DNA from 3 places in the Rhizobium sp. B230/85 genome. Region 3 is predicted to be linked to each of the others. Evidence: predicted binding sites of a transcription regulator. Region 3 holds the regulator's gene; each other region holds the start of a gene.
What was found. The regulator LexA, encoded in region 3, represses DNA repair genes until DNA is damaged. The targets are predictions, from matches to a motif close to TGTTCNNNNTGTGTTCNG.
Positions count from the first base shown of each region.

Region 1: the regulator LexA is predicted to act here: its motif matches at 7,126-7,143, upstream of J5289_RS13065 (ATP-dependent helicase).
Region 2: the regulator LexA is predicted to act here: its motif matches at 8,509-8,526, upstream of J5289_RS13915 (putative DNA modification/repair radical SAM protein).

Region 1 is NZ_CP072156.1:2,689,789-2,699,768, reverse strand. It holds gene fucP (L-fucose:H+ symporter permease) at 1-1,167, opposite strand, end outside; gene J5289_RS13080 (GNAT family N-acetyltransferase) at 1,484-1,981, shown strand; gene J5289_RS13075 (N-acetyltransferase) at 2,027-2,446, shown strand; gene J5289_RS13070 (hypothetical protein) at 2,756-4,324, shown strand; gene J5289_RS13065 (ATP-dependent helicase) at 4,612-7,083, opposite strand; gene J5289_RS13060 (OmpA family protein) at 7,378-8,046, shown strand; gene J5289_RS13055 (hypothetical protein) at 8,117-8,362, opposite strand; gene J5289_RS13050 (HNH endonuclease) at 8,381-8,728, opposite strand; gene J5289_RS13045 (LysR family transcriptional regulator) at 8,882-9,787, opposite strand; gene J5289_RS13040 (aldo/keto reductase) at 9,879-9,980, shown strand, end outside.
Region 2 is NZ_CP072156.1:2,874,213-2,884,192, forward strand. It holds gene J5289_RS13895 (zinc-dependent alcohol dehydrogenase family protein) at 1-775, shown strand, start outside; gene carB (carbamoyl-phosphate synthase large subunit) at 935-4,423, shown strand; gene J5289_RS13905 (DUF2235 domain-containing protein) at 4,524-5,777, shown strand; gene J5289_RS13910 (UdgX family uracil-DNA binding protein) at 5,767-7,257, opposite strand; gene J5289_RS13915 (putative DNA modification/repair radical SAM protein) at 7,272-8,504, opposite strand; gene greA (transcription elongation factor GreA) at 8,753-9,229, shown strand; gene J5289_RS13925 (glycosyltransferase family 4 protein) at 9,247-9,980, shown strand, end outside.
Region 3 is NZ_CP072156.1:2,103,760-2,113,739, forward strand. It holds gene lpxB (lipid-A-disaccharide synthase) at 1-407, shown strand, start outside; gene gltA (citrate synthase) at 436-1,725, opposite strand; gene J5289_RS10275 (ComEC/Rec2 family competence protein) at 2,027-4,486, shown strand; gene lexA (transcriptional repressor LexA) at 4,467-5,186, opposite strand; gene J5289_RS10285 (VOC family protein) at 5,352-6,236, shown strand; gene kdsA (3-deoxy-8-phosphooctulonate synthase) at 6,233-7,078, shown strand; gene eno (phosphopyruvate hydratase) at 7,226-8,500, shown strand; gene J5289_RS10300 (septum formation initiator family protein) at 8,636-8,947, shown strand; gene pdhA (pyruvate dehydrogenase (acetyl-transferring) E1 component subunit alpha) at 9,105-9,980, shown strand, end outside.

The DNA.
Region 1 (9,980 bases), 590 kb from region 3:
GACCGGCAGGATGGCGCCGCCGACGATGGCAAGGCAGAGGATGCCGGAGCCCTGGCTGGTGTATTTGCCGAGGCCTTCGAGCGCCAGGCTGAAGATCGTCGGGAACATGATCGAGTTGAACAGCCCGACCAGCAGCACGGCCCACATGGCGACATGTCCGGTAGTAAGCACGGTGATGAGCAGCAGGATGGCAGCGAGAGCGGCGTTGAATGCCAGAGCCTTGCCGTCATCGACGTAGCGCATGGCAACGGCGCCGATGAAGCGGCCGATCATCGCACCGCCCCAGAAATAGGCGACGTAATGGGCAGCATCCGATTCCGACAGGCCGCCAATGTCGGACTGGCTGAAGAAGTTGACGAGGAAGCTGCCGATGCTGACTTCAGCGCCAACATAGAGGAAGATGCCGACGGCGCCGAGGACGAGATGGCGATACTGCCAGGCCGATCCGGTATCGCCGGGCTTGTTGACGGTTTCATCGCCCTGGACGTTCGGCAGCTTCAGCGCGGCAAAGACGGCTGCCAGCACCAGAAACGCGATGGCAAGGATCATGTAGGGGAATTTGACCGTGCTGGCTTCAGCCAGATGGATGGCGTCGAGCTGTTCCGGCGTCGCGGTGCTGAGATCGGCTGTTGCCGCCGAGAGGATCAGGAAGGCGCCGAAGATCGGCGCGATGGTGGTGCCAAGCGAATTGAAGGCCTGGGTCAGTGTCAGGCGGGCGGCGGCCGTTTCAGGCTTGCCGAGGACGGTGACATAGGGGTTGGCGGCAACCTGCAGAACGGTGACGCCGGCGGCGAGCACGAAGAGTGCGCCGAGGAACAATGCGTAGATGCGGTAGCTGGCGGCGGGGATGAACAGCGCGCATCCGATAGCGGCAATGACGAGGCCGACGACGATGCCCCATTTGTAGCTGATGCGCTTGACCAGAGCGCCGGCCGGCAGCGAGACGATGAAGTAGGCGCCGAAGAAGCAGAGCTGGATGAGCATCGATTGCGTATAGTTCAGCTGAAAGACGTTTTTCAGGTGCGGAACCAGAATATCATTCAGGCAGGTGATGAAGCCCCACATGAAAAAGAGAGAGGTGAGCGCAATAAGCGCAAATTGATAATTCTGTCCCGCCGGCGCCTTGGCACCTTCGGAGACAGCGCTGTTTGTTGTTATACCAGCCACTTTATTGATCCTCAAAACTGTTGTCGCCGCGCCTGAAACGTTTCAGGCCCTGCCGGGCGGCAGATTGGCAGCGGCCCGCTGAAAATCCGCAAAAGAGCGCGGGAGGCAGGGCCGTAGGCGACGATATAAAGCAGTCAGCGACAATTGGTAGCACCGCAGCATTGTGTTTTTTGCAGTGCAGCATAGCGTCAGGATTGAGGCTTGGGGGTGTCGAACCGGTGGCGGCTGATGGTAATTCAGCGGCAGAGTAGGGTACTGAAACTGCGCTAAGCTGTTGCTTCTTTGCCGTTTTTCTGTTGTCTGCTACAAGCGTCAGATGATCATCAGACCCGAAAATGCCAACGACATTCAGCCGATCCGCGTGCTCGTCACCAACGCATTCGACGGCGCTCCCCACAGCGATGGCGCGGAAGGCGCTATTGTTGACGGCCTTAGAGCCGGAGGCGCTTTAACGGTGTCGCTGGTGGCAGAAAAGGATGGAGAAATTGTCGGCCGTGTCGCCTTTTCTCCAGTCGAAATCCATGGCCAAGCCGTCAACTGGTACGGGCTCGGGCCGGTCGCCGTGCGACCCGACAAGCGGCGACAGGGCCTCGGAGGGAGGCTTATCGAAGCTGGACTTGACCAGATAAAAACCCGTGGCGCGGCTGGATGTGTCGTCCTCGGCGACCCCGGCTACTATGCCCGCTTCGGGTTCAAGGCCGACCCCGCTTTGCGCTTTCCCGGAGTCCCGGCGGAATATTTCCAAAGACTCGACTTTGAAGATGAGACGCGACAAGGCGTTGTGGTCTATCACAGGGCGTTCTACGGAACCTGACCGCTGCCTGCGGGAATGTTCCTAGCCAACCCACGGGAGAACGACATGTCTGCCCTTGACCTCGAGCTTGTCACCCAGCCCAGCGATGACGATTACAACGCAATTCGCCAACCGCTGATCGACTACAATGCTTCAAAGGTGGATGGGCCATGGGGCCCACTCGCAATCCTGCTGCGCGACGAGGCTGGAACGGTGCAGGGTGGTCTATGGGCGAGCTACAGCTATGACTGGCTTTTCGTGGAATTGCTCGTGGTCCCCGAAGCCTTTCGCGGCCAAGGCCTTGGTGCGAGGATGCTGCAACAGGCGGAAGGCTGGGCCAGAGAGCGAGGCTGCGTTGGCGTCTGGCTGGATACGTTCAGCTTTCAGGCGCCAGGCTTCTACGAGAAGCAAGGCTATACCGTCTTCGGCGTGCTCGATCACTATCCGGGCGAGATGCAGCGGTTCTTCCTGCGCAAGATGCTGTGATTTTTTCTCGAGGACTGCGGATCAGCTTCTATGGATATGCAAGGTGGTGACACCGTCGGCCGGTCATAATGCTGCACCTTGACAATTATCCGGTACCTTACCATCGCTAGCTTTATCGCAAAGGTCGCGTGTCTGCTTCGCTTGGAGCGGCCACGGCTGCTTCGGTGAGTGTGTTGCAGCGATCAGTTGAGCCAACCACCAATTGCAGTCATTCTGTCCCCACCCTGACCTTGTCATGCTGAACAAGCACCTTATTTGGTGCCTCTGAAGGTGCGATGAGCAGACAGGCTGGATGGGGTGACCTCGATAATGCGCGTTGCAAAAAGGTTGCCTCTCCGGAAGTATCGTCTCCTGATTGCCCTCCTTTTTGCAAACATATTATCGTTTTTCTGCGTAACGCAGTTCGCCAACGCAGGCATTTTTGACGCCTTTGGCAGCAGGGCCGTCTTCTGCCAGCCTAAAGATCGACAATGTGTCCTCGATGTAGCACTCGACATAGCGATCAAGGATTTCAGCAGCCGCGATCCGATTGCCGAAGCCGCTCCACATGCAACGCGGGCCGGCAGGCTTTATGCGCTTGTTCCGCCAGATCAGTGGCAGGCGGTTCGGCAACGCTGGCAGGCGGCGGGAGCAGATGAGGCTTTCTTCGCCACTCTAGACAAGACCAGCTGGCCTCTCCTTCCATCGGACTGGCTGACTGCTGACCTCCTTGAGGAAGCTTTGGACAGCCAAGAGGGGCCTGATAGGACGAACTTTGCCGACTTCGTTGAGTTCGCCTTTCCCGTTTTGCTTAAGAAAGAACGCGCGGCTACGCTTTCTCTTTGGGACGAGCACGTAGAGATGCTCTGGAACGATGCGTTCGATACCGTCACGCTGGTTTTCGACTGGATGGCAAATAATGATGTGGATGCGCTGGAGCGTTATGCCAGCCGCTATAATTTTCCGCAGTCCGCGACTTATGATCCGAGGGAGGGGCTGAGCCGGGCCGCTGCACGTTTCTGTGATAACGGCAATCATGAGCCAGGGGAGCGCATCCTCGCACTGCTTGAGAAGGAGAAGCAGGGCTGGAAGCTGGAGAGAGAGAAACAGGCGATAGACTGGTCTCGGCAGACCACTGGTGTGCTTGCTTGCCGAGGCGAGCAGGCTGCGCTTGACCTTGTTGATCCTGTCCTGGCGCAGATGCAGACGGATGTGCGCGAGGCCAAAGAAAAATACAAGAACCCGCAGGAACAGGCCTTCGTTGTTGGCGTGATCCGCAGCGAAGTTGCAGAGGGTCTGATACAACCGCTTGCGTTGCACTTCGAAGAGGCCGGTCAACACGATCAGGCGGTGAAGGTGTTCGCCCGACTGCCTGTACAGCAGTCAGCGATGATGCTCAGCGACATTGCTGAAAAGGGCATTTATGGCATGGAGTTCCTTCAGCAGTCGTTTGCCGAATTTATGGAGGTTCACCGTGAAGATGCCTTCTACGATACCGACAGAAGCAAGGCACTGACTTGGTATCTCGAAAAATATGATGGCAGCGAGGCGGGGCCGGGCCTCGAACGTGAGGCCGAGGCGATCGACATGGCTGGCGAGATCTGGCCCAACCCTGTAGCGCGGCAGGCCGCTGAAAAGGCACTAAAGACGCTTGCCGATAGGGCTAATGAAGATCGTCGGGCGAAGCAGAGCGCGCTTGATCGAGCACGCCTAAGGTTGGGGGCGTTCGAAAAACGCAGGCGGGGTTGCGAGATCCCTGACACCGCGCTCACGGAAATGCTTGCCAATGCTGGCGGCTATGATTTTGCTGAGCAGCGCAGCGAGATGTTGATCGACTACCTGAGCTATCTGGATACAGACAAGAACGGCGAAAGCCGCGGGGATTGCATTATTCATTAAGGCGGCGGCGCAATTAAGACGCAGCGATCACGCCCAGCCCTCAGGTGCCGTGTCGTCCTACATTTTGCCACACCGCTTCAATATTAGGTCCTGATTGCGCCAGATCGTTGGATATCGTATCCCGGATATATCGTCGAGATCTTGGATTACCTAAGGCTAACGGCGAAGCAGGACGGTTTGCGGAATTCGTTGGACGCAGAGCTAAATAGCTATTCTTCGAATTCGTAAAATGTCCCCAACGGGCCGACATCCGCCACGGGGTTACTCGCCACAGCGCGCTTTCGCCCTCACACCCTCTCCACAAACCCGTCCAGCACCCGCTTCTGCCCGGCCCTGTCGAATTCGATGGTCAGCTTGTTACCTTCGATAGCTGAAATATTGCCGTTGCCGAACTTGATGTGGAAGATGCGCTCGCCGACTGTGAAGCGCGAGGGCGTGTCGGTGGTCGACTTTGCCACCAGTTCGCCGTCGATGGTGCGCGCCTTCGGGCCGCTTTCGCCGTAGCCGATGCGCTCGACCGCGTGGCCGGAGCGCGAGCCCCAGTTGTCGCGCGTTGCATCGGTCTTGTTGGCCTGGGCGCGTTTCCAGCCCGGCGTGCCGTAGCTGTTGGAGAATGGCTCGGCCTTGTCGAAGCGTGACTGGCCGTAGGCGCTGCGCCCATAGCCGCCGTAGGATTGCTCGGTCTCGGCGACGGACACGTGGGTATTCGGCAACTCGTCGAGGAAGCGGGAGGGCAGGGTGGATTGCCAGAGGCCGTGGATGCGGCGGTTCGAGACGAACCAGATGTGGCAGAGGCGTTTTGCCCGCGTCAGGCCGACATAGGCAAGCCGGCGTTCCTCTTCTAGGCCCGCCCGTCCGCTCTCGTCGAGCGAGCGCTGGTGGGGAAACAGGCCTTCTTCCCAGCCGGGCAGGAAGACCGTCTTGAATTCCAGCCCCTTGGCGGAATGCAGCGTCATGATCGAGACAGCATCGAGGTTCTCGTTGTTTTCGGCGTCCATGACCAGCGAGACGTGTTCGAGGAAGCCGCGCATGCTCTCGAAGCTGTCCATCGAGCGGATCAGTTCTTTCAGGTTGTCGAGGCGGCCCGGCGCTTCAGCCGACTTGTCGTTCTTCCACATGTCGGTGTAGCCGGATTCCTCAAGGATCTGCTCGGCAAGCTGCGTGTGGGGTGCGTTTTCGAGCCGTTCCTGCCAGCGGCGGACGGACATCACGACGTCGTACAAAGCCTTGCGCGGCTTCGGCTTCATCTCGTCGGTTTCGATGATGTCGGCTGCCGCGGCCAGCATGGGTATATTGCGGGCGCGGGCATAGTCGTGCAGGGCGCGCACGGTCGTGTCGCCAAGACCGCGTTTCGGCGTGTTGACGATGCGCTCGAAGGCGAGGTCGTCGGCCGGCTGGCAGACGAGGCGGAAATAGGCCATGGCATCGCGGATTTCCATGCGCTCGTAGAAGCGTGGGCCGCCGATGACGCGGTAGTTGAGGCCGAGCGTGACGAAGCGGTCTTCGAACTCGCGCATCTGGAACGAGGCGCGCACGAGGATCGCCATGTCGTTCAGCGCGTGGCCGCCGCGCTGCAGCTGCTCGATCTCTTCGCCCAGCGCCCGGGCTTCCTCTTCCGAGTCCCAGGCGGCGTGAACCTGAACCTTGGCGTCTTCTGGATCGCTGCGGTCGGTGAAAAGCGTCTTGCCGAGCCGGCCTTCGTTGTGGGCGATCAGATGGGCAGCGGCGCCGAGGATGTGCTCGGTCGAGCGGTAATTGCGCTCGAGCTTGATCACCTTGGCGCCCGGAAAATCCTTCTCGAAGCGCAGGATGTTGTCGACCTCGGCGCCGCGCCAGCCGTAGATCGACTGGTCGTCGTCGCCGACGCAGCAGACATTCTGCATCTCGCCTTTCGGCCGTTGTGCGAGCAGCCGCAGCCACATGTACTGGGCGGTGTTGGTGTCCTGGTACTCGTCGACGAGGATATAGCGGAAGCGCTGGTGATAATCCTTCAGCACATCCGGGTTTTGGCGGAACATGGTGATCGGATGCAGCAGCAGGTCGCCGAAATCGCAGGCGTTCAGCGTCTTCAGCCGCGCCTGGTAGGCAGCGTAGAGTTCGCGGCCCTTGCCGTTGGCAAAAGCACGGGCATCGCCCTCGGCAATATCGGGCGGTGTCAGGCCCTTGTTCTTCCAGCCGTCGATCATGCCGGCGAACTGCTTTGCCGGCCAGCGCTTGTCGTCGAGGCCCTCGGCCTGGATGATCTGCTTGATCAGGCGAACGACGTCGTCGGTATCGAGGATGGAGAAATCCGATGTCAGGCCGACCAGTTCCGCGTGACGGCGGAGCAGCTTGACGCCGATCGAGTGGAAGGTGCCGAGCCATGGCATGCCTTCGACGGCGCCACCGACGAGCAGCGCAACACGCTCCTTCATCTCGCGCGCCGCCTTGTTGGTGAAGGTCACCGACAGGATCTGGCTGGGGAAGGCGCGGTTGGTCGACAGGATATGGGCGATACGGGTGGTGAGCACACGGGTCTTGCCGGTGCCGGCGCCGGCCAGTACCAGCAGCGGCCCCTCCAGCGTCTCGACAGCCTCTGTCTGCTCGGCGTTGAGGCCGGCGAGGTAATCCGGCACGCGGCCGACATCGCGCGCTGCCATGGCGCGCGCGGCAATGCCGCCAGCAGCCTGCGGGCGGGCTGCAGCCGGCTCGTGGCGCCTTGGCTCGGCGTGCTCGGGCTCTTCGTCGAAGAAGGGAATGTCGTCGTGTCCTATCGTCATGTCGCGTAATGTAGTGATTCGGATTCGAAAGGCCAGAAAAGATGTTCTGCTTTCATTCCCTTATTGCCATCCCGCCCGCTATCGGAGCCGCCCCAGCGCGCGATTCGGAGACGGCAGGGCGCGGTGACCTGTCGTCGCCCGCGCGGCAATGTCCCCGCGCATCGACTACGGCCTATGGTTCGCAACGACGCTCATGGGGCAAATCTGTGCGTTGACAAGGGGCTGTCATTATTTTTCATGATATTGCCGCAATCCTTGATACACGTCTCGTCATCGAAGCAGAGGCCCTCGTCCATGATCAAGAAATTCGTCCTACTCGCCGTCTCGGCTGCCTTCCTGAATGCCTGCACGACCACCGATCCCTACACGGGCGAGCAGAAGGTTTCGAACACTGCGGGTGGCGCTGCCATCGGCGCGGGGCTCGGGGCGATTGCGGGCCTTGCCGTCGGCGGCTCACCTGTCGGACGGCGCAATGCGGCGCTGATCGGAGCAGGCATCGGCGCTCTCGCCGGCGGTTCTATCGGCAATTACATGGACCAGCAGGAATCGGAACTGCGCCAGCAGCTGCAGGGCACCGGCGTTTCCGTCACGCGCACTGGCGACCGTATCATTCTCAACATGCCGTCGGCGATCACCTTCGATACCGACCAGTATTACGTAAAGCCGGAGTTCGACCAGACGCTGAACTCGGTGGCAATCGTTCTGCGCAAGTTCAACAAAACGCTGATCGACGTCAACGGCCATACGGATTCGACCGGCAGCATGCAGCATAACCAGGAGCTCTCGGAGCGTCGCGCAGACTCGGTTGCCGGCTATCTCGGCACCCAGGGCATCGATCCGCGCCGCGTCTCCGCCGTCGGCTTCGGCCCGACACAGCCGGTCGCCAGCAACGCGTCGGAAGCCGGCCGCGCGCAGAACCGTCGCGTCGAAATCCAGATAGCGCCGATCACCCAGAACGGCTGATTGCCGATGTAGGGCGTGCGCAGGCAGGACCCGCGCCGCCCCTGACGGGCTGAACTCATCCTGCTGTAGATCAGAGGTCCTGTGCGCGCGCGAGCAAATCCGCCCAGCGTTTGACGTAACCGTTGACGACGGGCGGGTGCAGGCGTGCAGAGATCAGCTTTTGCTCAAGGCTATGCACATCGAAGGCTTCCAGAGGGGTGTCCCTCGGATAGAGCTTGAGCGTGTAGGTAAACATCTCCTCCCAGCTCCGCCGGACCCCGACGGATTCATCGTCCAGATGCGGGCGATAGCGGGTGACGAGCTCATCGAGGGTCATGGCCTGTGCTCCCGGATACTACCGTTTGCGCCCACGGCCCGAGGCTTGTCCGGACTCCTTGGCCAGGTCTGCAAATCCTGGCGGCTTGCTTTTGATCCACGCCACGAAAGTCTGCACAGCCGGATCCTCGAGAATGGCCTCGATCGTGCTGAACTTCTTGGCGAGTTGGCTATCCGTGAAGATTGCATGGATCTGGTTGTGGCAGACGCGGTGCAGGCAGACGGTTTCCTTGCCGCCCTTGCTCTTCGGGACGAGATGGTGGGCGTCCTTCTGATCGTCCGGGATCACGCGCTCGCAGAGCGGGCAAATCGTTGGCTCCGGCTCCGCGTTCGATGATTCAAAGTCGTCTCTGTTCTTGCGGGCCATATATCCTCGGTCAATTTTTCGAGCTGGTGCTGTCGTGCATTCGTATCGTTTCGATCGATGCAGGCGTCTCCCGCAGATATCGCTTCTGACGGAATGGAGCAACGATCTTGCGCAGTCGTCTCAGCCTCGCATTTGCGACGCACTATACCTTGCCTATGACAGCCTGACGTGCTCGGCCAGAAAATCCAGCAAAGCACGAACCCGCGCTGGGACTGGGCCGCCTTCGCCGATATAGACGGCGTGGAACGCCTCGATGTCGCCGGGGTTGCAGTCATCGAGCACGACGACCAGGCGTCCAGCGGCCAGATCGTTTAGGATCGTAAAGCTTGCCAGACGCGCGAGGCCGCCGCCGGCCAGGCAAAGATGTCGCATGGCCTCGCCATCGCTCGCCTCGAGCGTGTTGACCAGCTTTTTCGTGACGCTCTTGCCGTCCACCATCAACGGCCAGCCGGCAACGGCACGCCGATAGGAAAAGGCGATCTTCCGGTGGCTGTCGAGATCGGCTGGCGTGCGCGGCGTGCCATGCTCCTGAAGATAGTCCGGCGTGGCGACGATCGCCATCGACGTGCCACCAAGCTTGCGCGCGACCAGCTGCGAACTCTTCATCGGACCAGCCCGTATCGCCACATCTGCATTTTCGGCCATGAGGTCGACGACCGCGTCGGTAACGGTAATCTCGAGTGTGACTTCGGGATAAAGCCGCAGAAATTGCGGGATGAGTGGCGCAAGGACATGATTGGCAAAAGACGCGCTCGTGTTGATGCGTATGCGGCCGATCGCCAATTCTCCGACCGAGGCGTTGCGTTCCGCCTCGGCAATGTCGGCAAGTATCCGGACGCTGCTGTCGTAGAAGAGGCTGCCTTCCGTTGTCAGCTGCAGCGTGCGAGTGGAGCGATTGAGCAGTCTGGTACCGAGCCGCCCCTCAAGCCGCGTCATGAGCTTGCTGACTGCCGACGGGGTGAGGCGGCTGGCGCGGGCGGCAGCCGAAAATCCGCCGAGATCAACCACCCGGACAAAGATCTCCATTTCGCCGGAACGGTTTACGTCGGTCTTGCTCACTGTGAATTCAACTCATGAATGCTGATCGTTGCGGCAGTCTAGTTCACATCGTCGTTGCAATCTACCTTTGACGAAACGCAAGGAGACGACCATGGACTACAGATATCTCGGCCGATCCGGCCTGAAAGTTCCCGCCTTGAGCTTTGGCGCGGCGACGTTTGGCGGCAGCGGCCCGCTGTTCGGTGCCTGGGGG
Region 2 (9,980 bases), 770 kb from region 3:
CTGCGGCCTCTGCAGCCAGTGCCGCAGCGGCCGCGTCAACCTCTGCGAACGGCTGCAGGCGATCGGCATCCACCGCGATGGCGGCTTTGCCGACTACGCGATCCTGCCCGTCTCCCAGGCCTTCGAACTGCCGCTCGGGCTCGACCCGCTGCACGGCGCCTTCTGCGAGCCTCTCGCCTGCTGCCTGCATGGCGTTGACATGGCGAAAATCGAAACCGGTGCCTCGGTGGTCGTGCTCGGCGGCGGCGTCATCGGCCTTCTGGTCGTGCAACTGGCACGGTTGGCCGGCGCCACCCGCGTCGTCCTAGTTACCCGTCACAAGGACAAGCGCGCCCTTGCCGAGCGCCTCGGCGCCACCGCGACGCTCGATCCCAGCCTCAGCGACCCCATCGCCGCCATATCGGGGCCGGATGGCCTGCTGCCCGGCGGTGCCGATGTGGTGTTCGAATGCGCCGGCGTCGCCGAGACGGTGCAGCAATCGACGCGCATGGCAAAGAGCGGCGGCACCGTTGTCATCCTCGGCGTCATGCCGCAGGGGCAGACCGTGCCGATCGAGCCCTTCGACCTTCTGTTCCGCGAACTGAAATTCATCGGCTCCTTCATCAACCCGTTCACCCACCGCCGCGCCGCCGATCTCATTGCCTCGGGCGCCGTCGACGTTGCCCCACTCATCTCCCGCGTCGTCGGCATGACAGACGGTGCCGAAGCCATCCGCCAGCCGGCCCGCCCCGGCGAAATCCGCGTCCTGGTGGTGCCCGATCACGCCGCAAGGTAGGCAGCAATCGGAATCCTGTCGATTGGACGATTTATGGGGTTCCGTTTGCAAAAACATTTGCCTATAAGCCGCTTCTAGCCTTTTGAGATGCAGAGCGCGCGCCCGGCCGGTGGACACACCTGGCTGGTTTTTGGCGCACGCAGAAAATGGATAGAGATCATGCCGAAGCGCGAAGACATCAAATCGATCCTCATCATCGGCGCGGGGCCGATTGTCATCGGTCAGGCATGCGAATTCGACTATTCAGGCACCCAGGCCTGCAAGGCACTGAAAGAGGAAGGCTACCGCGTCATCCTCGTCAACTCTAATCCGGCGACGATCATGACCGACCCGGATCTGGCCGACGCCACCTATGTCGAGCCGATCACCCCTGAAGTCGTCGCCAAGATCATTGCCAAGGAGCGTCCCGATGCGCTGCTGCCGACCATGGGCGGCCAGACCGCGCTCAATACTGCGCTCTCCCTGAAGAGAATGGGCGTGCTCGATCGCTACAATGTCGAGATGATCGGCGCCAAGCCGGCCGCCATCGACATGGCCGAGGACCGCGCGCTGTTCCGCGAAGCCATGGCCCGCATCGGCCTCGAAACGCCGAAGTCGCTGCTGGCCAACGCCACCGACATCAAGGAACTTGATCGCAACCGCCACGAAGCAGCGCGCGACGAGGTCAGGTCCCGGTTGAGTGGCGCCGAGCTCGACACAGCGCTTGACGACCTCGAAAACACCTGGAACCTCGGCGAAACGGACCGCAAGCAGCGCTACATGAGCCACGCCATGGCTCTGGCAGCCCAGGCGATCGACGTCGTCGGCCTGCCCGCCATCATCCGTCCGTCCTTCACCATGGGCGGCACCGGCGGCGGCATTGCCTACAATCGCTCGGAATTCTTCGAGATCGTCGGCTCCGGCCTCGACGCCTCGCCGACCACGGAGGTGCTGATCGAGGAATCGGTGCTCGGCTGGAAGGAGTATGAAATGGAAGTCGTCCGCGACAAGGCGGACAACTGCATCATCATCTGCTCCATCGAGAACATCGACCCGATGGGCGTCCACACCGGCGATAGCATCACAGTCGCGCCTGCCCTGACGCTGACCGACAAAGAATACCAGATGATGCGCAACGCCTCGATCGCCGTTCTGCGCGAGATCGGCGTCGAGACCGGCGGCTCAAACGTGCAGTTCGCCGTCAACCCGGCCGATGGCCGCCTCGTCGTCATCGAGATGAACCCGCGCGTTTCGCGCTCATCGGCGCTGGCCTCCAAGGCGACCGGCTTCCCGATTGCGCGCGTCGCCGCCAAGCTCGCGGTCGGCTACACGCTCGACGAACTCGACAACGACATCACCGGCGGCGCGACGCCTGCTTCGTTCGAACCGTCGATCGACTACGTCGTCACCAAGATCCCGCGCTTTGCCTTCGAGAAATTCCCCGGCGCCTCGCCTGTGCTGACGACCGCGATGAAGTCGGTCGGCGAAGTCATGGCCATCGGCCGGACCTTTGCCGAATCCCTGCAGAAGGCGCTTCGCGGCCTTGAAACCGGCCTCACCGGCCTCGACGAGATCGAGATCCCCGGCACCGAGGAAGGCGAAGGCAGCCGCAACGCCATCCGCGCCGCCATCGGCACGCCGACGCCGGACCGACTGCGCATGGTGGCCCAGGCGCTGCGCATGGGCATGAGCGCCGAAGAGGTGCACGAAGGCTGCAAGATCGACCCATGGTTCATCGCGCAACTCAAGGCCATCGTCGACATGGAAGCCCGTGTTCGCGAACACGGCCTGCCGGACGATGCAGTCAATCTGCGCATGCTGAAGGCCATGGGCTTTTCCGACGCGCGCCTGGCGACCCTCACCAACAAGCGTCCGAAGGAAGTGGCCGAGAAGCGCAATGCCCTCAACGTGCGTCCGGTTTTCAAGCGGATCGACACCTGCGCTGCCGAATTCGCCTCGCCGACTGCCTACATGTATTCGAGCTACGAGACGCCCTTCGTCGGCGAAGCGCGCTCCGAAGCCAATGTGACGTCAGCCAGGAAGGTCGTCATCCTCGGCGGCGGTCCGAACCGCATCGGCCAGGGTATCGAGTTCGACTATTGCTGCTGCCACGCCGCCTTCGCGCTGCAGGATGCCGGCTATGAAGCGATCATGATCAACTGCAACCCGGAAACCGTGTCGACCGACTACGACACCTCGAACCGGCTCTATTTCGAGCCGCTGACGGCCGAGGACGTGATCGAGATCCTGCGCGCCGAGCAGGAAAGCGGCGAAGTCGTCGGCGTCATCGTCCAGTTCGGCGGCCAGACGCCGCTGAAGCTTGCCGAAGCGCTGGAAAAGAACGGCATCCCGATCCTCGGCACAGCGCCTGACATGATCGATCTCGCCGAAGACCGCGACCGCTTCCAGAAGCTGTTGATGAAGCTCGACCTCAACCAGCCGAACAACGGCATCGCCTATTCGGTCGAGCAGGCCCGCGTCGTCGCCTCGGAAATCGGCTTCCCGCTCGTTGTCCGCCCGTCCTACGTGCTCGGCGGCCGCGCCATGCAGATCATCCATTCGGAATCGATGCTGCAGACCTACCTGCTCGACACCGTGCCGGGCCTGGTGCCCGAGGACATCAAGCAGCGCTATCCGAACGACAAGACCGGCCAGATCAACACGCTGCTCAGCAAGAACCCGCTGCTGTTCGACAGCTACCTGTCGAATGCCATCGAGATCGACGTCGATTGCCTGGCCGATGGCGAGAATGCCTTCATCGCCGGCATCATGGAACATATCGAGGAAGCCGGCATCCACTCCGGCGACAGCGCCTGCTCGTTGCCGCCACGCACGCTTTCATCGGAGATGATCGACGAACTGGAACGCCAGACCAAGGCGATGGCCAAGGCGCTGAATGTCGTCGGCCTGATGAACGTCCAGTACGCCATCAAGGACGACGTCGTCTACGTGCTCGAAGTCAATCCGCGCGCCTCGCGCACCGTGCCTTTCGTTGCCAAGGCCATCGGCGCGCCGATCGCCAAGATCGCTGCCCGTATCATGGCTGGCGAAAGCCTCGACGCAGCTTTTGCTGCCTACGGTGAAAAGCCCGATCCGCGCAACCTCAAGCACATTGCCGTCAAGGAAGCCGTTTTCCCGTTCGCCCGCTTCCCCGGCGTCGACACACTGCTCGGCCCTGAAATGCGCTCGACCGGTGAAGTCATCGGCCTCGATACCGACTTCGCTCTCGCCTTCGCCAAGGCTCAGCTCGGCGCCGGCGTCGAACTGCCGCGCGGCGGCACGGTTTTCGTAGCCGTGCGCGACGACGACAAGCCGCGCGTCCTGCCGGCCATCCGCATGCTCGTCGAACAGGGCTTCAAGGTGATGGCAACCGGCGGCACGGCCCGCTTCCTCGCCGAACACGGCATCGCCACGACCAAGATCAACAAGGTGCTGGAAGGCCGCCCGCACATCGAGGATGCCATCCGCAACCGCCAGGTCCAGCTCGTCATCAACACGACGGACAGCAACAAGGCGATCTCGGACTCCAAGTCGATACGCCGCGCAACGCTGATGCAGAAGGTGCCCTATTACACCACCATGGCCGGCGCCGAAGCCGCCGCCATGGCGATCCAGGCCCTGAAAGCCGGCAATCTGGAAGTCCGGCCGCTGCAGAGCTATTTTCGTTGAAGACACCCGAAGCATGACTGCGGTGCAGTCAGCATAAATCGCCCTGCGCAAAAACGCCTCCGATGCTATTAGCTTTGCTATAGCTTCGGAGGCGTGCGACATGGCCAAAAACATAGTCATATTATTCGACGGCACATCCAACGAGATATCGGCCGACCGCACCAATATACTGCGGCTCTTCGGCATCTTGCGACGCACCGACCGGCAGATCGTATATTACGACCCCGGCGTGGGAACGTTTGGAGCGGCAAATGCCTGGTCCAAGGCATACCGCAGGGCCGTCGAGATATGGGGTCTGGCCACGGGGTGGGGGTTCGACCAGAACGTCAAGGACGCCTACCGTTTCATCGTTGATAATTATCAACGCGCACCCCGAGGGCCGGATGGCAAACGGGTTGGTGAAGACGACCGCATCTATATTTTCGGTTTCAGTCGCGGTGCCTATTCTGCACGCGTTCTTGCTGGCTTCATTCACGCCTTGGGAATTGTCAGCAAGTACCATGTCAATCTCATCGACTACGCATACCGGACCTATAAGGGCATCCCCGACATCGAGCAGACAGTCTGTACGCCCGCCGAACGCGCGACGGACGATGCCCCATCTGCGTTCACCAGCATGCGTCTCTACGAACGGACATTGAAGACCTACAGGCCCAAGATCAAATTACTGGGCCTCTTCGACACCGTAGCCTCGATCATCGAGTCGGGAAAATGGATGCCGCAGCTTAAAACCCTGCCTTTTACCAATACCAACCCCAGTGTCGAATGGGTGCGACAGGCATTGGCGATTGACGAGCGTCGAACGATGTTCAATCCGATGCCCTGGGCCGCCGGCCAGGAATATTGGGGTGGTCCATTCCGGCCTGCGAACCCCGAGATGCAGAATTCCAAGGAAGTCTGGTTCACGGGCGTGCATGGCGACGTCGGTGGCGGATACCCGGAAAAAGAGAGCGCAATTATCAAAATACCGCTCGAATGGATGATCCGCGAAACTATGCCTACTGGGCTGGATTACAGCCAGCCAACGATTGACAAAATAGTCCTCGGAGACGATCCGAAGGAGGTTTACGTCAAACTGGATCCCTTGGCGAAAATGCACGACTCGATGACAGCCATGTGGAAGGTCCTCGAATGCGTCCCTCGCCGCGTGCCGGAGACTTCCTGGAAAAGACGCGGAAATACAAAAGGCATTTACATACCGTTTTGCGATCATCGTCTCATTCCGGACGGCGCGATCATCCATCAATCAGTCATCGAGCGAAAAGAGGGGCGACCTATGGATGGTCCATATGCACCGCTGAATTTTCCATCCCGCTATGGCGTGGAACGCGGACCAGCCTCCATCACGTCATGAGGGCCCTTATAGAACGAATCTCCGCTTGAAACCGCGCCAGTTCCTCAGCCTTGCGCCCCGCGTCGGGAATGCGCAGCAGATAGGACGGATGGACGGTAACAAACAGTTTGCTGCCATCTGCCAGCGGAACCGGACGGCCCCTCATATCCTCGAGCTTCTCCCGGCTGTCGGTTAGCGCGAACAGCGCCGTAGCGCCGAGTGCCACGGTCAGTTTCGGGCGGATCAGCGCACGCTCTCCGTCGAGCCACCAGCGGCAGTGGCGGACCTCGCCCATCGTCGGCTTCTGGTGGATGCGCCGCTTGCCCCGCAGTTCGTATTTGAAATGCTTGACGGCATTGGTCACGTAGAGCGTCGTCCGGTCTATGCCGGCATCGTCGATCGCCTGGTTGAAGACCTTGCCGGCCGGGCCAACGAACGGGCGGCCTGCAAGATCCTCGTGATCGCCCGGCTGCTCGCCAACCACCATCACCGATGCGTCGACAGGCCCCTCACCGAACACCGTTTGCGTGGCGTGGCAGTGCAACTCGCAGCGGGTGCATTGGCGGGCCGCCTCCCGCAGCCCTTCCATGCTGCCCGCTGGCGCCGCCGATACGGGCATTTGCTCGGCAGCTGCCGCCGCCTGCAGCCTCTGGTGAAACGGCAGCGGCTCGGTTGCCGCGCGCCTTGCCATCGCCAGCACGCTGGCCTCGGCGCCGGCGATGAGACCGGGAATGAGATCGGCCTCCGGCAGGTTTTTCCAATATTTTTTCGGCATCTCGGCCTGCATGGCCTTCACCTTCAATCGTGCAGGATTGAAGATATTGCTGAAATAGGTGCGCCACAGCGTGTCCGCCTCGTCTGTCAGCGATGGTTTTTCAACCGGCAGATCGGAGATCGTCAATTGGGTGCCGTCCCAGGCGGCCGAGCCGCGCGGCGTGGCGATCAGCCAGTCCATGTCGTTAAACCGGCGCTGAAAGAACGGCGCGCTGCGGGCGACGATATGATGGTCCGGCTCGAACCAGGCAACGAAGCGCCGCCGCGGCAATGCCAGCGCGGTATCCACCTCCTTGAATCGCACAAAGGCGGTCATCTTGTGACAGTCCCGACGGACAGACTTCTGCAGCATCAGCGCCCGGTGAACATCGACATCCGAGACCATGCCGAGCAGATGGCGGTCGCTGCAAAGACGAAACAGGATGCGGTAAAGCAGCGCAAAACGACCGGGATCAGAATGACAGATCACGGCCTCCGCCAAGCTGATGAAGGCTGGAGGCACGGAAACGGGTGATGAGCCTGCAGGCCTGACGCCCGCCTCGCAACCTGATGGAAGCTCCGTCGGCTCCAGCAACAGGCGCTCGCCAGCAGTGCCAAACAGGTCTCCGCCCAACGTGGCCTCGTGCCAGTCGATGGCCTCGGGCAACACACCTTCCGCAAGCAGCCGCCGCGCCACGTCGCGCCATTCGGCCAAGTCACCCCTACCCTTCAGCGTTACACGACGCATCGCTGCCGAACCCATCAGAGCAGCGTCAACTGTACGGGCTTGGGCGCAAACATGGCACGAAGATCCTGCCGGTCGGCCAGCTTTCGCGGGCTCCAGCCCTCGGCAACGATGAAAGCCTGCACCTTCTTCACGGACACTCCGAGGCGCGCGAGGTCCTCGATCCGAAGCCGGCAAAAACCACGGGCCGACAGAATGGCCTTGACCGTCTTCGTGCCGAGCCCCGGCACCCGCAGCAGCGTCTCGCGCTCAGCGGAGTTAATGTCGACCGGGAATGCGTTTCGGTTGCCAAGCGCCCAGGCCAGTTTCGGATCGAGATCGAGATCCAGCATGCCACCCGCCTGTTGGCCGGTAATCTCGGCGATCCCAAAGCCGTAAAATCGATACAGCCAGTCCGCCTGGTAAAGGCGATGCTCGCGCATCAGCGGCGGCTTGATCAGCGGCAGGTTCTTCGACGAATCGGGGATCGGGCTGAATGCCGAATAGTAGACCCGCCTCATCCCGTAGCTACCGTAAAGCCGTGCGCTGGTCCCGAGAATGGTTGCATCGTTCGCATCGTCGGCGCCGACGATCATCTGAGTGCTCTGGCCGGCCGGCGCGAAGCGCTTGCGCTTCTTGCTCTGTAGCGTCGGATCGCTGGCTTCCTCGATCTTCAGCCGCAGCGCACCCATCGCCTGGCGGATGCCGGCAGGCTTCTTTTCCGGCGCCAGACGGGTGATGCCGACATCGGTCGGAAGCTCGATGTTAAGAGACAGGCGGTCGGCATAAAGCCCCGCCTCCTCGATCAGCTTCGGCGACGCCTCCGGAATGGATTTGAGATGGATGTAGCCCCGAAAATTATGCGTGGTCCGCAGTTCACGTGCGATCCGGACCATCTCTTCCATCGTGTGGTCGGAGGAGCGGATGATGCCGGAGGACAGGAACAGGCCCTCGATGTAATTGCGCCGGTAGAATTCCATCGTCAGCCAGACGACCTCCTCGACCGTAAACCGGGCTCTCTCGACGTTGCTTGAAGATCGGTTGACGCAATAGGCGCAGTCATAGATGCAAAAGTTGGTCATCAGGATTTTCAGAAGCGAAATGCATCTTCCGTCCGGCGCATAGGAATGGCAGATGCCGGAGCCTTCCGTTGACCCCAATCCGCCGGACTTCGCCGAACTGCGCGTCGAGGTACCGCTGGAGGCACAGGACGCATCATACTTGGCGGCATCGGAAAGAATGGCTAGACGATCGTTCAGCGACTTTTTCATATCATGTTCACTATATGTTCTATCACTAATCGTCAAGACGGACCGCTTCGGATTGTCGATAAAGTAAGCAGGCTAACGAAAAGAACCACATGCACTTGCACCGTTGCGGTGCGAATTCTCTGGAAATCGGCGGTCGTATTCTGTTATAAGTGCCCCATATAGCGGCTATTGCACGGTTCCGAAGTTTTCCTTCGGGACCTGTTTTCTTTTGTGTCGGCAGCTACGACATAGGACTGAAGGACAGAGACATGGTTGACAAGGTACCGATGACGCAGAGCGGCTTCGCCAATTTGCAGGAAGAACTGCGCTGGCGCCAGCAGCAGGAACGGCCGCGGATCATCGAGGCAATTTCCGAGGCTCGCGCCCACGGCGATCTGTCGGAAAATGCGGAGTATCATGCCGCCAAGGAAGCCCAGAGCCACAACGAAGGTCGCATCGGCGAAGTCGAGGATCTTGTGGCTCGTGCCGAAGTCATCGACCTGTCGAAAATGTCCGGCACCACAGTCAAGTTTGGCGCCCGCGTCAAACTGGTGGATGAGGACACCGAGGAACAGAAGACCTACCAGATCGTCGGCGACCAGGAAGCCGACGTGAAGGCCGGCCGCATCTCCATATCTTCGCCCATCGCACGTGCGCTGATCGGCAAGGAAGTCGGCGATTCCATCGAGGTCAATGCCCCCGGCGGTTCCAAAGCCTACGAAATTCTCTCCATCACCTGGGGCTGAGCCCGGTGGCAGCAGACCTGCGCGAGACCGAGATCGTCGCGCCGAATTTCAAGCGGCGATTGTCGGGGGTCACCTCGACCATCGTGCAGCTCATTCCCAAGCAGGTCGCGCTCGGCACCCGCATCGTAACGCTCGGCCCAGGCTTGCCGCCGCACCTGCCGAAACTTGGCTGGAGCCAGTTGCCGAGCCTCTGGGTGCGGCCACGCCGATACAAGGTTCGCGTCTGGCATGCCCGCCGCAACAATGAAATGCTGTTTGGCCTCTTGTTGCGGGCTGTGTTGCGCATGCCGATCAAGCTGCTGTTCACATCGGCAGCGCAACGGCGCCATTCGGCTTACACGCGTTTTCTGATTCGCCGCATGCACGCCGTCATCGCCACCAGCACCCGTTCCGGCAGCTTCCTGCAGGTGCCCCACACTGTCATCCAGCATGGTGTCGACCTAAAACTGTTCCATCCGCCGGAAGGGCCGGCCGACCGCATGGCCGCGACGGACCTCCCCGGCCGATACCTGATCGGCTGCTTCGGCCGCGTGCGCCACCAGAAAGGCACAGATCTTTTCGTTCAGGCAATGATTGAGCTGCTGCCCAACCATCCCGATTGGGTAGCGATCGTCTGTGGCCGTGTGACACCGGAGCATAAGGTGTTTGCCGACGGTTTGACCAAGGCCGTCGCTGACGCCGGCCTGTCGGATCGCATCCGCTTCATGGGAGAAGTCAACGACATCCGCCCCTGGTATCGCCGCGCAACGCT
Region 3 (9,980 bases):
TCGGTACTGCCGCCAAGTGGCAGGCCTTCGCGTCAGCCGACGCAGCGATGGCAGCGTCGGGGACGGTGATTCTGGAACTCGGCTTGACCGGTGTGCCGGTCATTTCGACGTACAGCACGGATTTTATCGTCAAGCTGCTGCACAAGCGGATAAAGACCTGGACCGCTGCGCTGCCCAACCTGGTTGCCGATTATGTCATCGTGCCGGAGCAGATCAACGAGATGTTGCTGCCGGGCCTGTTGGCCCGCTGGCTCGAGCGCCTGTCGAGCGACACCCAGCAGCGGCGCGCGATGATCGAGGGTTTCGACCTCGTTTGGGACCGGATGCAGACGGAGACACCGCCCGGAGAAAAGGCAGCATCCATTGTGCTCGAACTTCTGGACAACAAAAAACCCGCCCATTCCTGAGCGGGTTTTTTTATAAAGTCTAAGGCGTTTAGCGGCCGTCGACCGGTGTGTAATCGCGCTTCGGTTCGCCGGTGTAGAGCTGGCGAGGACGGCCGATGCGCTGCTGCGGATCTTCGATCATCTCGTTCCACTGGGCAATCCAGCCGACGGTACGCGCGAGTGCGAACAGCACGGTGAACATTTCCGTGGGGAAACCGAGTGCCCGCAGGGTGATGCCCGAATAGAAGTCGACGTTGGGATACAGCTTCTTTTCGATGAAGTAAGGGTCGTTCAGAGCAATCTTTTCGAGCTCCAAAGCAACCTGCATTAGCGGATCGCCGGCATTGCCGGTTGCTTCCAGCACTTCGTACATCGTCTTCTGCATGATCTTGGCGCGCGGATCGTAGTTCTTGTAGACGCGGTGACCAAAACCCATGAGGCGGAAAGGATCGTTCTTGTCCTTGGCGCGGGCGATGTACTCAGGGATGCGATCGACGGTGCCGATTTCCTGCAGCATCATCAGTGCAGCTTCGTTGGCGCCGCCATGGGCCGGGCCCCAGAGGCAGGCGATGCCGGCCGCGATACAGGCAAATGGGTTTGCGCCCGAAGAGCCGGCAAGACGGACCGTCGATGTCGAGGCGTTCTGCTCGTGATCGGCGTGCAGGATGAAGATGCGGTCCATCGCACGGGCAAGAACCGGATTGACTTCGAATTCTTCGCAAGGAACCGCAAAACACATGCGCAAAAAATTCGACGCATAGTCGAGATCGTTCTTCGGATACACGAAAGGCTGGCCGATATGATACTTGTACGCCATCGCGGCAAGCGTCGGCATCTTTGCAATCATCCGGAGGCTCGCCACCATGCGCTGGTGCGGATCCGTGATATCGGTTGAATCATGATAGAAGGCCGACAGCGCACCAACGCAACCGCACATCACAGCCATGGGATGTGCATCGCGGCGGAAGCCTGTGAAGAAGCGCGTCATCTGTTCATGCACCATGGTGTGGTGAACGACGCGGTCGTCGAAATCCTTCTTCTGCGCAGCCGTCGGCAGTTCGCCGTAGAGAAGCAGGTAGCAGACTTCCAGGAAGTCACCCTTTTCGGCCAGCTGCTCGATAGGGTAGCCGCGATGCAGCAGAACGCCTTCGTCACCATCGATATAGGTGATCTTGGATTCGCACGATGCGGTCGAGGTGAAGCCGGGGTCGTAAGTGAAGGAAGCGGTATTCTTGTAGAGTGCGCCAATGTCGAGGACGCTCGGACCGATGGTACCGGCCTTCACCGGCAGATCGACAGTCTTATCACCCCAGGTCAGTTTCGCGCTTTGTTCCGTCATGAGAGCCTCCAAGATTTGGCGGGTTGGTGCCTTAAAAAAGCACCAAAGGGTTAAGCGTCTAAAGATTAGCTATATGATCCAGAGGCTAATGCCAAGTTACCCTGACCGGTATTTGTGCATCGCGGTATCAACTTTTGGGCAGCGCCTCCGCCATGACTGCGATGCCTTTAAAGCCCGATCTGCGGCATTCCAGAAGCGACGTTCCCGCGGGACGCATTTCAATCGATTTCAGTTGAATTGTTCGAGCAAAGGTTGCAAAAATACCCTGGGCTTGAAGATTGCGAGCGGGGCTGACTGGCGAATGGCAGAGTTGGACGCGCGCGAGAGGCAAGGTCATCGCCAGGTATTTCTCGGCCTCGCCGAGCGTTCGCGCGCTACTGTCAACGCCGTTGCCAAGCTTGGACGGATGCCTGCCCGCACGCAACACGCCGTGCCGTGGCCGAAGCGCGCTGCCCTTTCGCTCAACGGGTGGCGAATCGCAACCGCGGGGATGATTGCCGAAGAGGCCGCCCACGGTCGCGCAATGCTGTTTGCGCCCGTCTACATCGGCTGCGGAGCCATAATCTGGTTCGAGCTTCCGGGCAATCCGCCGGTGACGGGCATTGCGGCGGTCTTCCTGGTGCTCGCCGCCGTCTGCCTCCTGAAACACAATCTGAGCCCAACGTTGCGGCATCTGGCGTTCGCAGCGGCGCTGGGCCTGCTCGGCATGCTTCTCGCTGAATGGGAGACATGGCGAGCGTCGACGATCATGCTGGACTCGCCCGTGACTACCACCATCACCGGTCAGGTTCAGCGCCGCGAAGTGGACGACAAAGGGCGGTGGCGCTACGTGCTGGATCTGCTGGCGACAGACGCGCCTGTCGTTCGGCGGCCACCGGAGCAGATATCCCTTCTCGTGCGCGGCCAGGATGTACCGTTCGAACTCGGAGATGTGGTTGAGGGCAGGGCCCGGTTGAGCCCGCCAGCCGGCCCGGCGCTGCCCGGCCTCCACGATTTTGCCTTCACTGCCTATTTCGAAGGCACCGGTGCCAACGGTTTCTTCTACGGTACGCCGCAACTGATGATGGCCAGCGTCGACGACACCAGCGAGCGAACGACGCTCCAAAGGACCGACCGCTGGCTGACTGGGCTGCGCGGCCATATCGGCGACCGAATCCGCTCGATCCTGCCCGGCGACACCGGCGCCTTCGCGGCTTCGCTGGTCAACGACGAACGTCGGGCGATTTCGCCTGAAACGACGGATGCCCTAAGAGTGTCCGGCCTCGCTCATATCATTGCCATCTCGGGACTGAATATGGCTTTGTCGGCCGGTATCTTCTATGTCGGCCTCCGGCATGCACTGAGCCTGTTTCCCGGATTGGCGCAGGCTTTTCCGACCAAGAAAATTGCAGCCGTCGGTGCGCTGATCACCGTCACCGCCTATTATTTCATTTCCGGCTTCGGTGTATCGGCCGAACGGGCCTTCATCATGATGGCGATCATGCTGGTCGCGGTGCTGTTCGACAGACCATCCTTCAGCCTGCGCAATGTCGCCCTTTCGGCTATCGCCATTCTAGTGCTCTCGCCGTCGCAGATCCTCGGCCCGAGTTTCCAGATGTCCTATGCGGCGACCATCGCCCTTGTATCCGGCTATTCGCTATGGAAGCGACGTCCGCCCCGCGAGCGGCGGTTTGCTGCTTTCCGGGCACCGATGCCGGTGCGGGCGGTCAGCCGCTTCTTCACCGGCATCGCCATGACGTCGTTCATCGGCGGCGCGTCGACGGCAATCTTCTCGATCGAACACTTTCACCGGCTGGCGACCTATGGCCTCGTTGCCAATCTCGCCGCCATGCCGGTGGTGTCATTCATCGTCATGCCGGTCGGCATGCTTGCCATGCTGATGATGCCCTTCGGCCTCGACGGCGTGTTCTGGCTTGTCACCGGTTGGGGACTTGATATCGTCATGGTCATCGCAAAGACGGTGGCTGCATGGGGCGGCAATGTGCCCTTCGCGCGCCTGCCTAGCGGACTTTTCCCGACCATCATTGCCGGCTTCATGCTGATGACGGTGCTGCGAACGCCCATGCGCCATGCCGGCGCGTTGCTGATTGCGGCCTCGGTGACTTTTGCCGCCTTCCAACCGTCTCTCCAGAAATCGGAACTGCTGATTTCGGAGGATGGCGAACTGGTCGCCATGTTCCGGCAGGGGAGACTCGAGCGCAATCGTGAGCGCCCCCCGGATTTCATCTATCAGCAATGGCAGCGAGCCCTGCCGGTGTCAGAGGATACGCCGCCGCAAATGCTGCCGCCGGACAACTCGACCCCGCCCCATTCCGTTCGTGGCCGCCCCTCGACCCGTATGGATGCGGAGCATCAGGCCACATTGCGATCAGCAATGGAAACTGCTCTGGACAATGCGGTCGACGGCGGGTTTGCCTGCCATGGTCGCGATTGGTGCGTTGCCATGCTCGAGACGGGCGCGATGCTGGTGACTATCTCCGATGCGGCTTATCTGGGGCCGGCCTGCGATACCGCCGACATTGTCATCACGCCGGTCAAACTTCGCCTTGATCTCTGTCGGTCCGGTGCAGTGCTCTACACCGGCGCATCGCTACGCAAAACAGGTTCCATCGAGGTCAACTTGATATCTCCTGAGCCAAAGTTCATCACCGCGTTCAGCGCCCTTGACCGTCCATGGGAGAGGCATCGAGCCTATGACTGGCGAAAGCCGGCCTTCACCGGTACCGATGCCACGTCACCGGTCAGTGATACCGGCGGATAAGTCCGACAAGTCGCCCCTGGATCTTTACCCTGTCCGGGCCGAAGATGCGGGTCTCGTAAGCCGGATTGGCTGCCTCGAGTGCAATGGAGGCACCCTTGCGCCTAAAGCGCTTGAGCGTTGCTTCCTCGTCATCGACGAGGGCGACAATAATGTCGCCGGGGCTCGCCGTACTGGCATTGCGGATGATGACCGTATCGCCGTCGAAGATGCCGGCCTCGATCATCGAATCGCCTCGCACTTCGAGCGCGTAATGCTCGCCGGCGCCGACCATATCGGCGGGGACCATGATGTCGTGGGTGTTGTTCTGGATCGCGGCGATGGGAACACCGGCGGCGATGCGGCCCATGACCGGCAGCGAGACGGAGCCGCTGCGGTCGTCGACTGCGGGCTTTGTCGGCGCTGCGGCGACCGCCGGCGTCTTGCCAAGGCTGCCTTCGATGACGCTCGGCGAAAAGCCGCGCCGTGGCTGCGCATTCGGGTTATAGGCCTCGGGAAGCTTGATGACCTCGATGGCACGCGCCCGGTTCGGCAGGCGGCGAATGAAGCCGCGTTCCTCCAGTGCCGTGATCAGCCTATGGATACCTGATTTCGACGCCAGATCCAGCGCGTCCTTCATTTCATCGAAAGAAGGCGGCACGCCGGACTCTTTCATTCGTTCGTGAATGAAGAGAAGCAGTTCCTGTTGCTTGCGCGTCAACATCGTTTTTCGTGCTCCAAGTGCGAAACAAAGCCAGAACGGACACTATATGTTCCATATGTGTTCCGCAAGTGACTAAATCTTTGTGAACGCCGTTGGAATAATCGCATTTTTGGAAGATCATGTCGCGCTGCCGTCGCTGACGGCTTCGCAGGGTGGAGACAAACCATGACAGCAGCCTATCCAATCGACCATCTGGTCCTGCCGACCTGCGATATAGCCTCTGCGCGCCAGCGGCTGAGCAAGCTTGGCTTCACTGTCGCTGCCGATGCACGGCATCCCTTTGGTACTGAAAATGCTTGCGTTTTCTTCGCCGACAAGACCTATCTCGAGCCACTCGGCATTGCCAGTCTCTCGGAGTGCGAGGCGTCGGCGCTGGCCGGCAATGTCTTCGTCGCGCGCGACCAGGCTTTCCGGTTTCGCGTCGGCGACGATGGTTTTTCCTCCATTGCCTTCGCAACCGGCAATGCTGAAAGCGACCAGCAGCGCTTTCGCGACCGCGGGGTCTCGGCCGGCAAGATCCTCGAGTTCGAAAGGCCGATGCGCATGCCGGACGGGTCCGAATCGATTGCCGGCTTTCGCCTTGCTTTCGCCGCAGATTTGCGTGCCCCGGATTTCTTCGTTTTCACCTGCGAGCGCATTAATGCGATGCCGACGGATCGCAGCGCGCTGGAGAGGCATCCGAACGGCGTTCTCGGCATTTCGCGCATTGTGCTGTCCTGCGCCAGCCCGGAGGCGTTTTCCGGGCTCATCAGCCAAGTTGGCAATGGTGCCGCAATCGCTCCGCATTCCTTTGGCATCACAGCATCGGCAGCCAATGTGGAAATCGACATCTTGAGCGGCGAGGGGATGGAGGCCTTCTATGAGGCGGCGCCATCCGGTGAAGATGCGGGCCTGCGGGGGCGGGCAATCGTCTTTGCGGTTCGCGATCTTTCCGTGACAGAAGCGCATTTGGCTGGTAACGGCGTGACCTACACACGCAAGAGCAACACTATTCTGGTGAAGGCCGCTCCCGGGCAGGGGGCATTGTTTGCCTTCGAGGAGACAGCATGAGCCATTCGACAAATTCGGACGTGGTCGCCGGCGAAGGCCCCGGCAAGGTCACTTTCTCCAACAGCAAGCGCCTCTCGCTGATTGCCGGTCCCTGCCAGATGGAGAGCCGCGATCATGCCTTCACGATAGCCGGCAAGCTCAAGGAACTCTGCGCCTCGCTTGGCATCGGGCTCGTCTACAAGTCGTCCTTCGACAAGGCCAACCGCACATCCCTGTCCGCCCAGCGTGGCCTTGGGCTGGAAGCGGCTCTGGAGATCTTCGGCGAGCTGAAGAAGGAATACGGTTTCCCGGTGCTCACCGACATCCACACGGAGGAGCAGTGCGCCCTTGTCGCCAAGACCGTGGATGTCCTGCAGATCCCGGCCTTCCTGTCACGCCAGACCGATCTTCTGGTCGCTGCCGCCAGGACCGGCCGCATCATCAACGTCAAGAAGGGTCAGTTCCTCGCCCCCTGGGACATGAAGAACGTGCTGGCCAAGCTTAACGACAGCGGTAACCCGAACATCCTGCTCTGTGAACGCGGCGCATCCTTCGGCTACAACACGCTGGTCTCCGACATGCGCTCGCTGCCGATCATGGCGGCGATGGGCGCTCCGGTGATCTTCGATGCTACCCACTCCGTGCAGCAGCCCGGCGGCCAGGGCGGGTCCTCCGGGGGCCAGCGCGAATTCGTGGAAACCCTTGCCCGCGCGGCCGTTGCCGTCGGCGTCGCCGGCGTGTTTATCGAAACCCACGAGGACCCCGACCATGCGCCGTCCGATGGCCCCAACATGGTGCATCTGAAAGATATGCCGAAGCTGCTCGAAAAGCTGCTGGCATTCGACGCCATCGCCAAGGCCTAGCATCTGCGGGAGCGTTCAACAGGCTGACATGATCTTGGTTTAGTCGGCTATGACGTTCCCTCATTCGAAGCGCGTGATGGCATTGTAATTGTCACGCCTTCGATTTAGAGATTTCAATCGATTATAACCAGCGAGCAGGAACCAGCCATGACCGCAATCACCGACATTATCGCCCGCGAGATTCTCGACAGCCGCGGCAACCCGACTGTCGAAGTCGACGTATATCTGGAAGACGGCAGCATGGGTCGCGCCGCAGTCCCGTCGGGCGCCTCGACAGGTGCCCACGAGGCAGTCGAATTGCGCGATGGTGGCTCGCGTTACCACGGCAAGGGCGTCGAAAAGGCTGTAGAAGCCGTCGATACCGAGATTTTTGAGGCCATCGGCGGTCTCGATGCTGAAAACCAGATCCAGATCGACAACCTGATGATCGAGCTGGATGGCACGGCCAACAAGTCCCGCCTCGGCGCCAACGCCATCCTCGGCGTATCGCTCGCCGTCGCCAAGGCCGCCGCCCAGAGCGCCGACCTGCCGCTCTATCGCTATGTCGGCGGCGCCTATGCCAGCCTTCTGCCTGTGCCGATGATGAACATCATCAACGGCGGTGCCCATGCCGACAACCCGATCGACTTCCAGGAATTCATGATTCTCCCCGTCGGTGCAGAAACCTTCTCCGATGCCGTCCGCATGGGCTCCGAAGTTTTTCACGTGCTGAAGAAGGAACTGTCGGCCCAGGGTCACAACACCAATGTCGGCGACGAAGGCGGTTTCGCACCGGGCCTGAAAAGCGCGCCGGAAGCCCTGGACTTCATCATGAAGTCGATCGAGAAGGCCGGCTATCGTCCCGGCGAAGACATCTACCTCGGCCTCGATTGTGCTGCGACAGAGTTCTTCAAGGACGGCAAGTACGTTCTCGAAGGCGAAGGTCGCACGCTGGAGCCGGGCGCCATGGCTGAATACCTTGCCGAACTCGCTGCCAAGTACCCGATCCTGTCGATCGAAGACGGCATGTCCGAAGACGATTGGGAAGGCTGGAAGACGCTGACAGAGCTGGCCGGCAAGACCACCCAGCTGGTCGGCGACGATCTGTTCGTTACCAATTCCTCGCGCCTTCGCGACGGTATCAAGATGGGCGTTGCCAACTCGATCCTCGTCAAGGTCAACCAGATCGGCACGCTGACCGAAACGCTCGACGCCGTCGAAACGGCCCACAAGGCCGGCTATACAGCCGTCATGTCGCACCGCTCTGGCGAAACCGAGGATTCGACGATTGCCGATCTCGCGGTCGCCACCAACTGCGGTCAGATCAAGACCGGCTCGCTGTCGCGCTCGGACCGTCTTGCCAAGTACAACCAGCTGATCCGCATCGAGGAAATGCTCGGTCCGCAGGCCCGCTACGCCGGCACGTCCATCCTGCGCGGCTGATACCAGACGCATTCGCTTTTCTACCAACCGCGCCTTCGGGCGCGGTTTTTTAGTCGATTTCGCAACACGGTCAACGGACGGTTAATCTCTGCCGTCTAGTGTCGCTCACACGGGTACAGCGTATGGGCAAACGGCATGTGGACAAAATATCATAAGAAGAAGCGGCTTGGTCACCTGGTGCTTCCAGCCATCACCGTCGCCTTCGTATCCTATTTCGGCTACCACTGCGTCCATGGCGATTACGGCCTGCGGGCGACCGAAGTATTCGAGCAACAGCGACTGGCCCGCTCCAAGGATCTGGCCGATCTCGTTGCCAAGCGACAGCACCTCGAAAAGGAGGTTGCCCTGCTCAGCGACGGATCGCTCGACAAGGACATGCTTGATGAAAAGGCCCGTTACCAGCTCGATTATTCCAAGGCCGACGAAATCGTCATCTTCAACAAATAGCGCGATTAACTGAATTTCAGTTAATCGGAGATTTTATTTATTTTTCAGTGACTTATATCGAATACTAGCCATGCGTTTATGGCATTGCTGCATCTGTTAATCTTCCCTATGTTACGCGTCACCATTGATCGATGCTTATCACACAGGGGAGGGTTGAATGGCGCCGAAAATCGCGTCCGTTTCCAACCGGAAAACGTCCAAGTCAGCACGTGTTGAAACCAACGGCGGTCCTATAGCCGATTTCGATCGCGACGAAGAGCTGAAAGCCTACCGCGAAATGCTGCTCATCCGGCGCTTCGAGGAAAAGGCCGGACAGTTGTACGGCATGGGGTTCATCGGCGGATTCTGTCACCTCTACATCGGCCAGGAAGCTGTCGTCGTCGGCATGCAGATGGCCCAGAAGGAAGGCGATCAGGTCATTACGGCCTATCGCGACCACGGCCACATGCTCGCTTGCGGCATGGAAGCGCGTGGTGTCATGGCCGAGCTGACTGGTCGCAGCAGCGGCTATTCGCACGGCAAGGGCGGCTCGATGCACATGTTCTCGAAAGAGAAGCATTTCTACGGCGGTCACGGTATCGTCGGTGCGCAGGTTTCGCTCGGCACCGGGCTCGCTTTCGCCAACAAATACCGTGGTAATGACAGCGTCTCGGTCGCCTATTTCGGCGACGGTGCGGCCAACCAGGGCCAGGTCTACGAGAGCTTCAACATGGCTGCTCTCTGGAAGCTGCCGATCGTCTATATCATCGAGAACAACCACTACGCCATGGGCACGTCCTCTGCCCGCGCGACGGCGCAGTCCAACTACTCGCTGCGCGGTTCGGGCTTCGGCATTCCCGGCATGCAGGTCGATGGCATGGATGTGCGCGCTGTCAAGGCGGCAGCCGACGAGGCGCTCCAGCATTGCCGTTCCGGCAAGGGCCCGATCATTCTCGAAATGCTGACCTACCGCTATCGCGGCCATTCGATGTCCGACCCGGCGAAGTATCGCTCCAAGGACGAAGTGCAGAAGATGCGCTCAGAACATGATCCG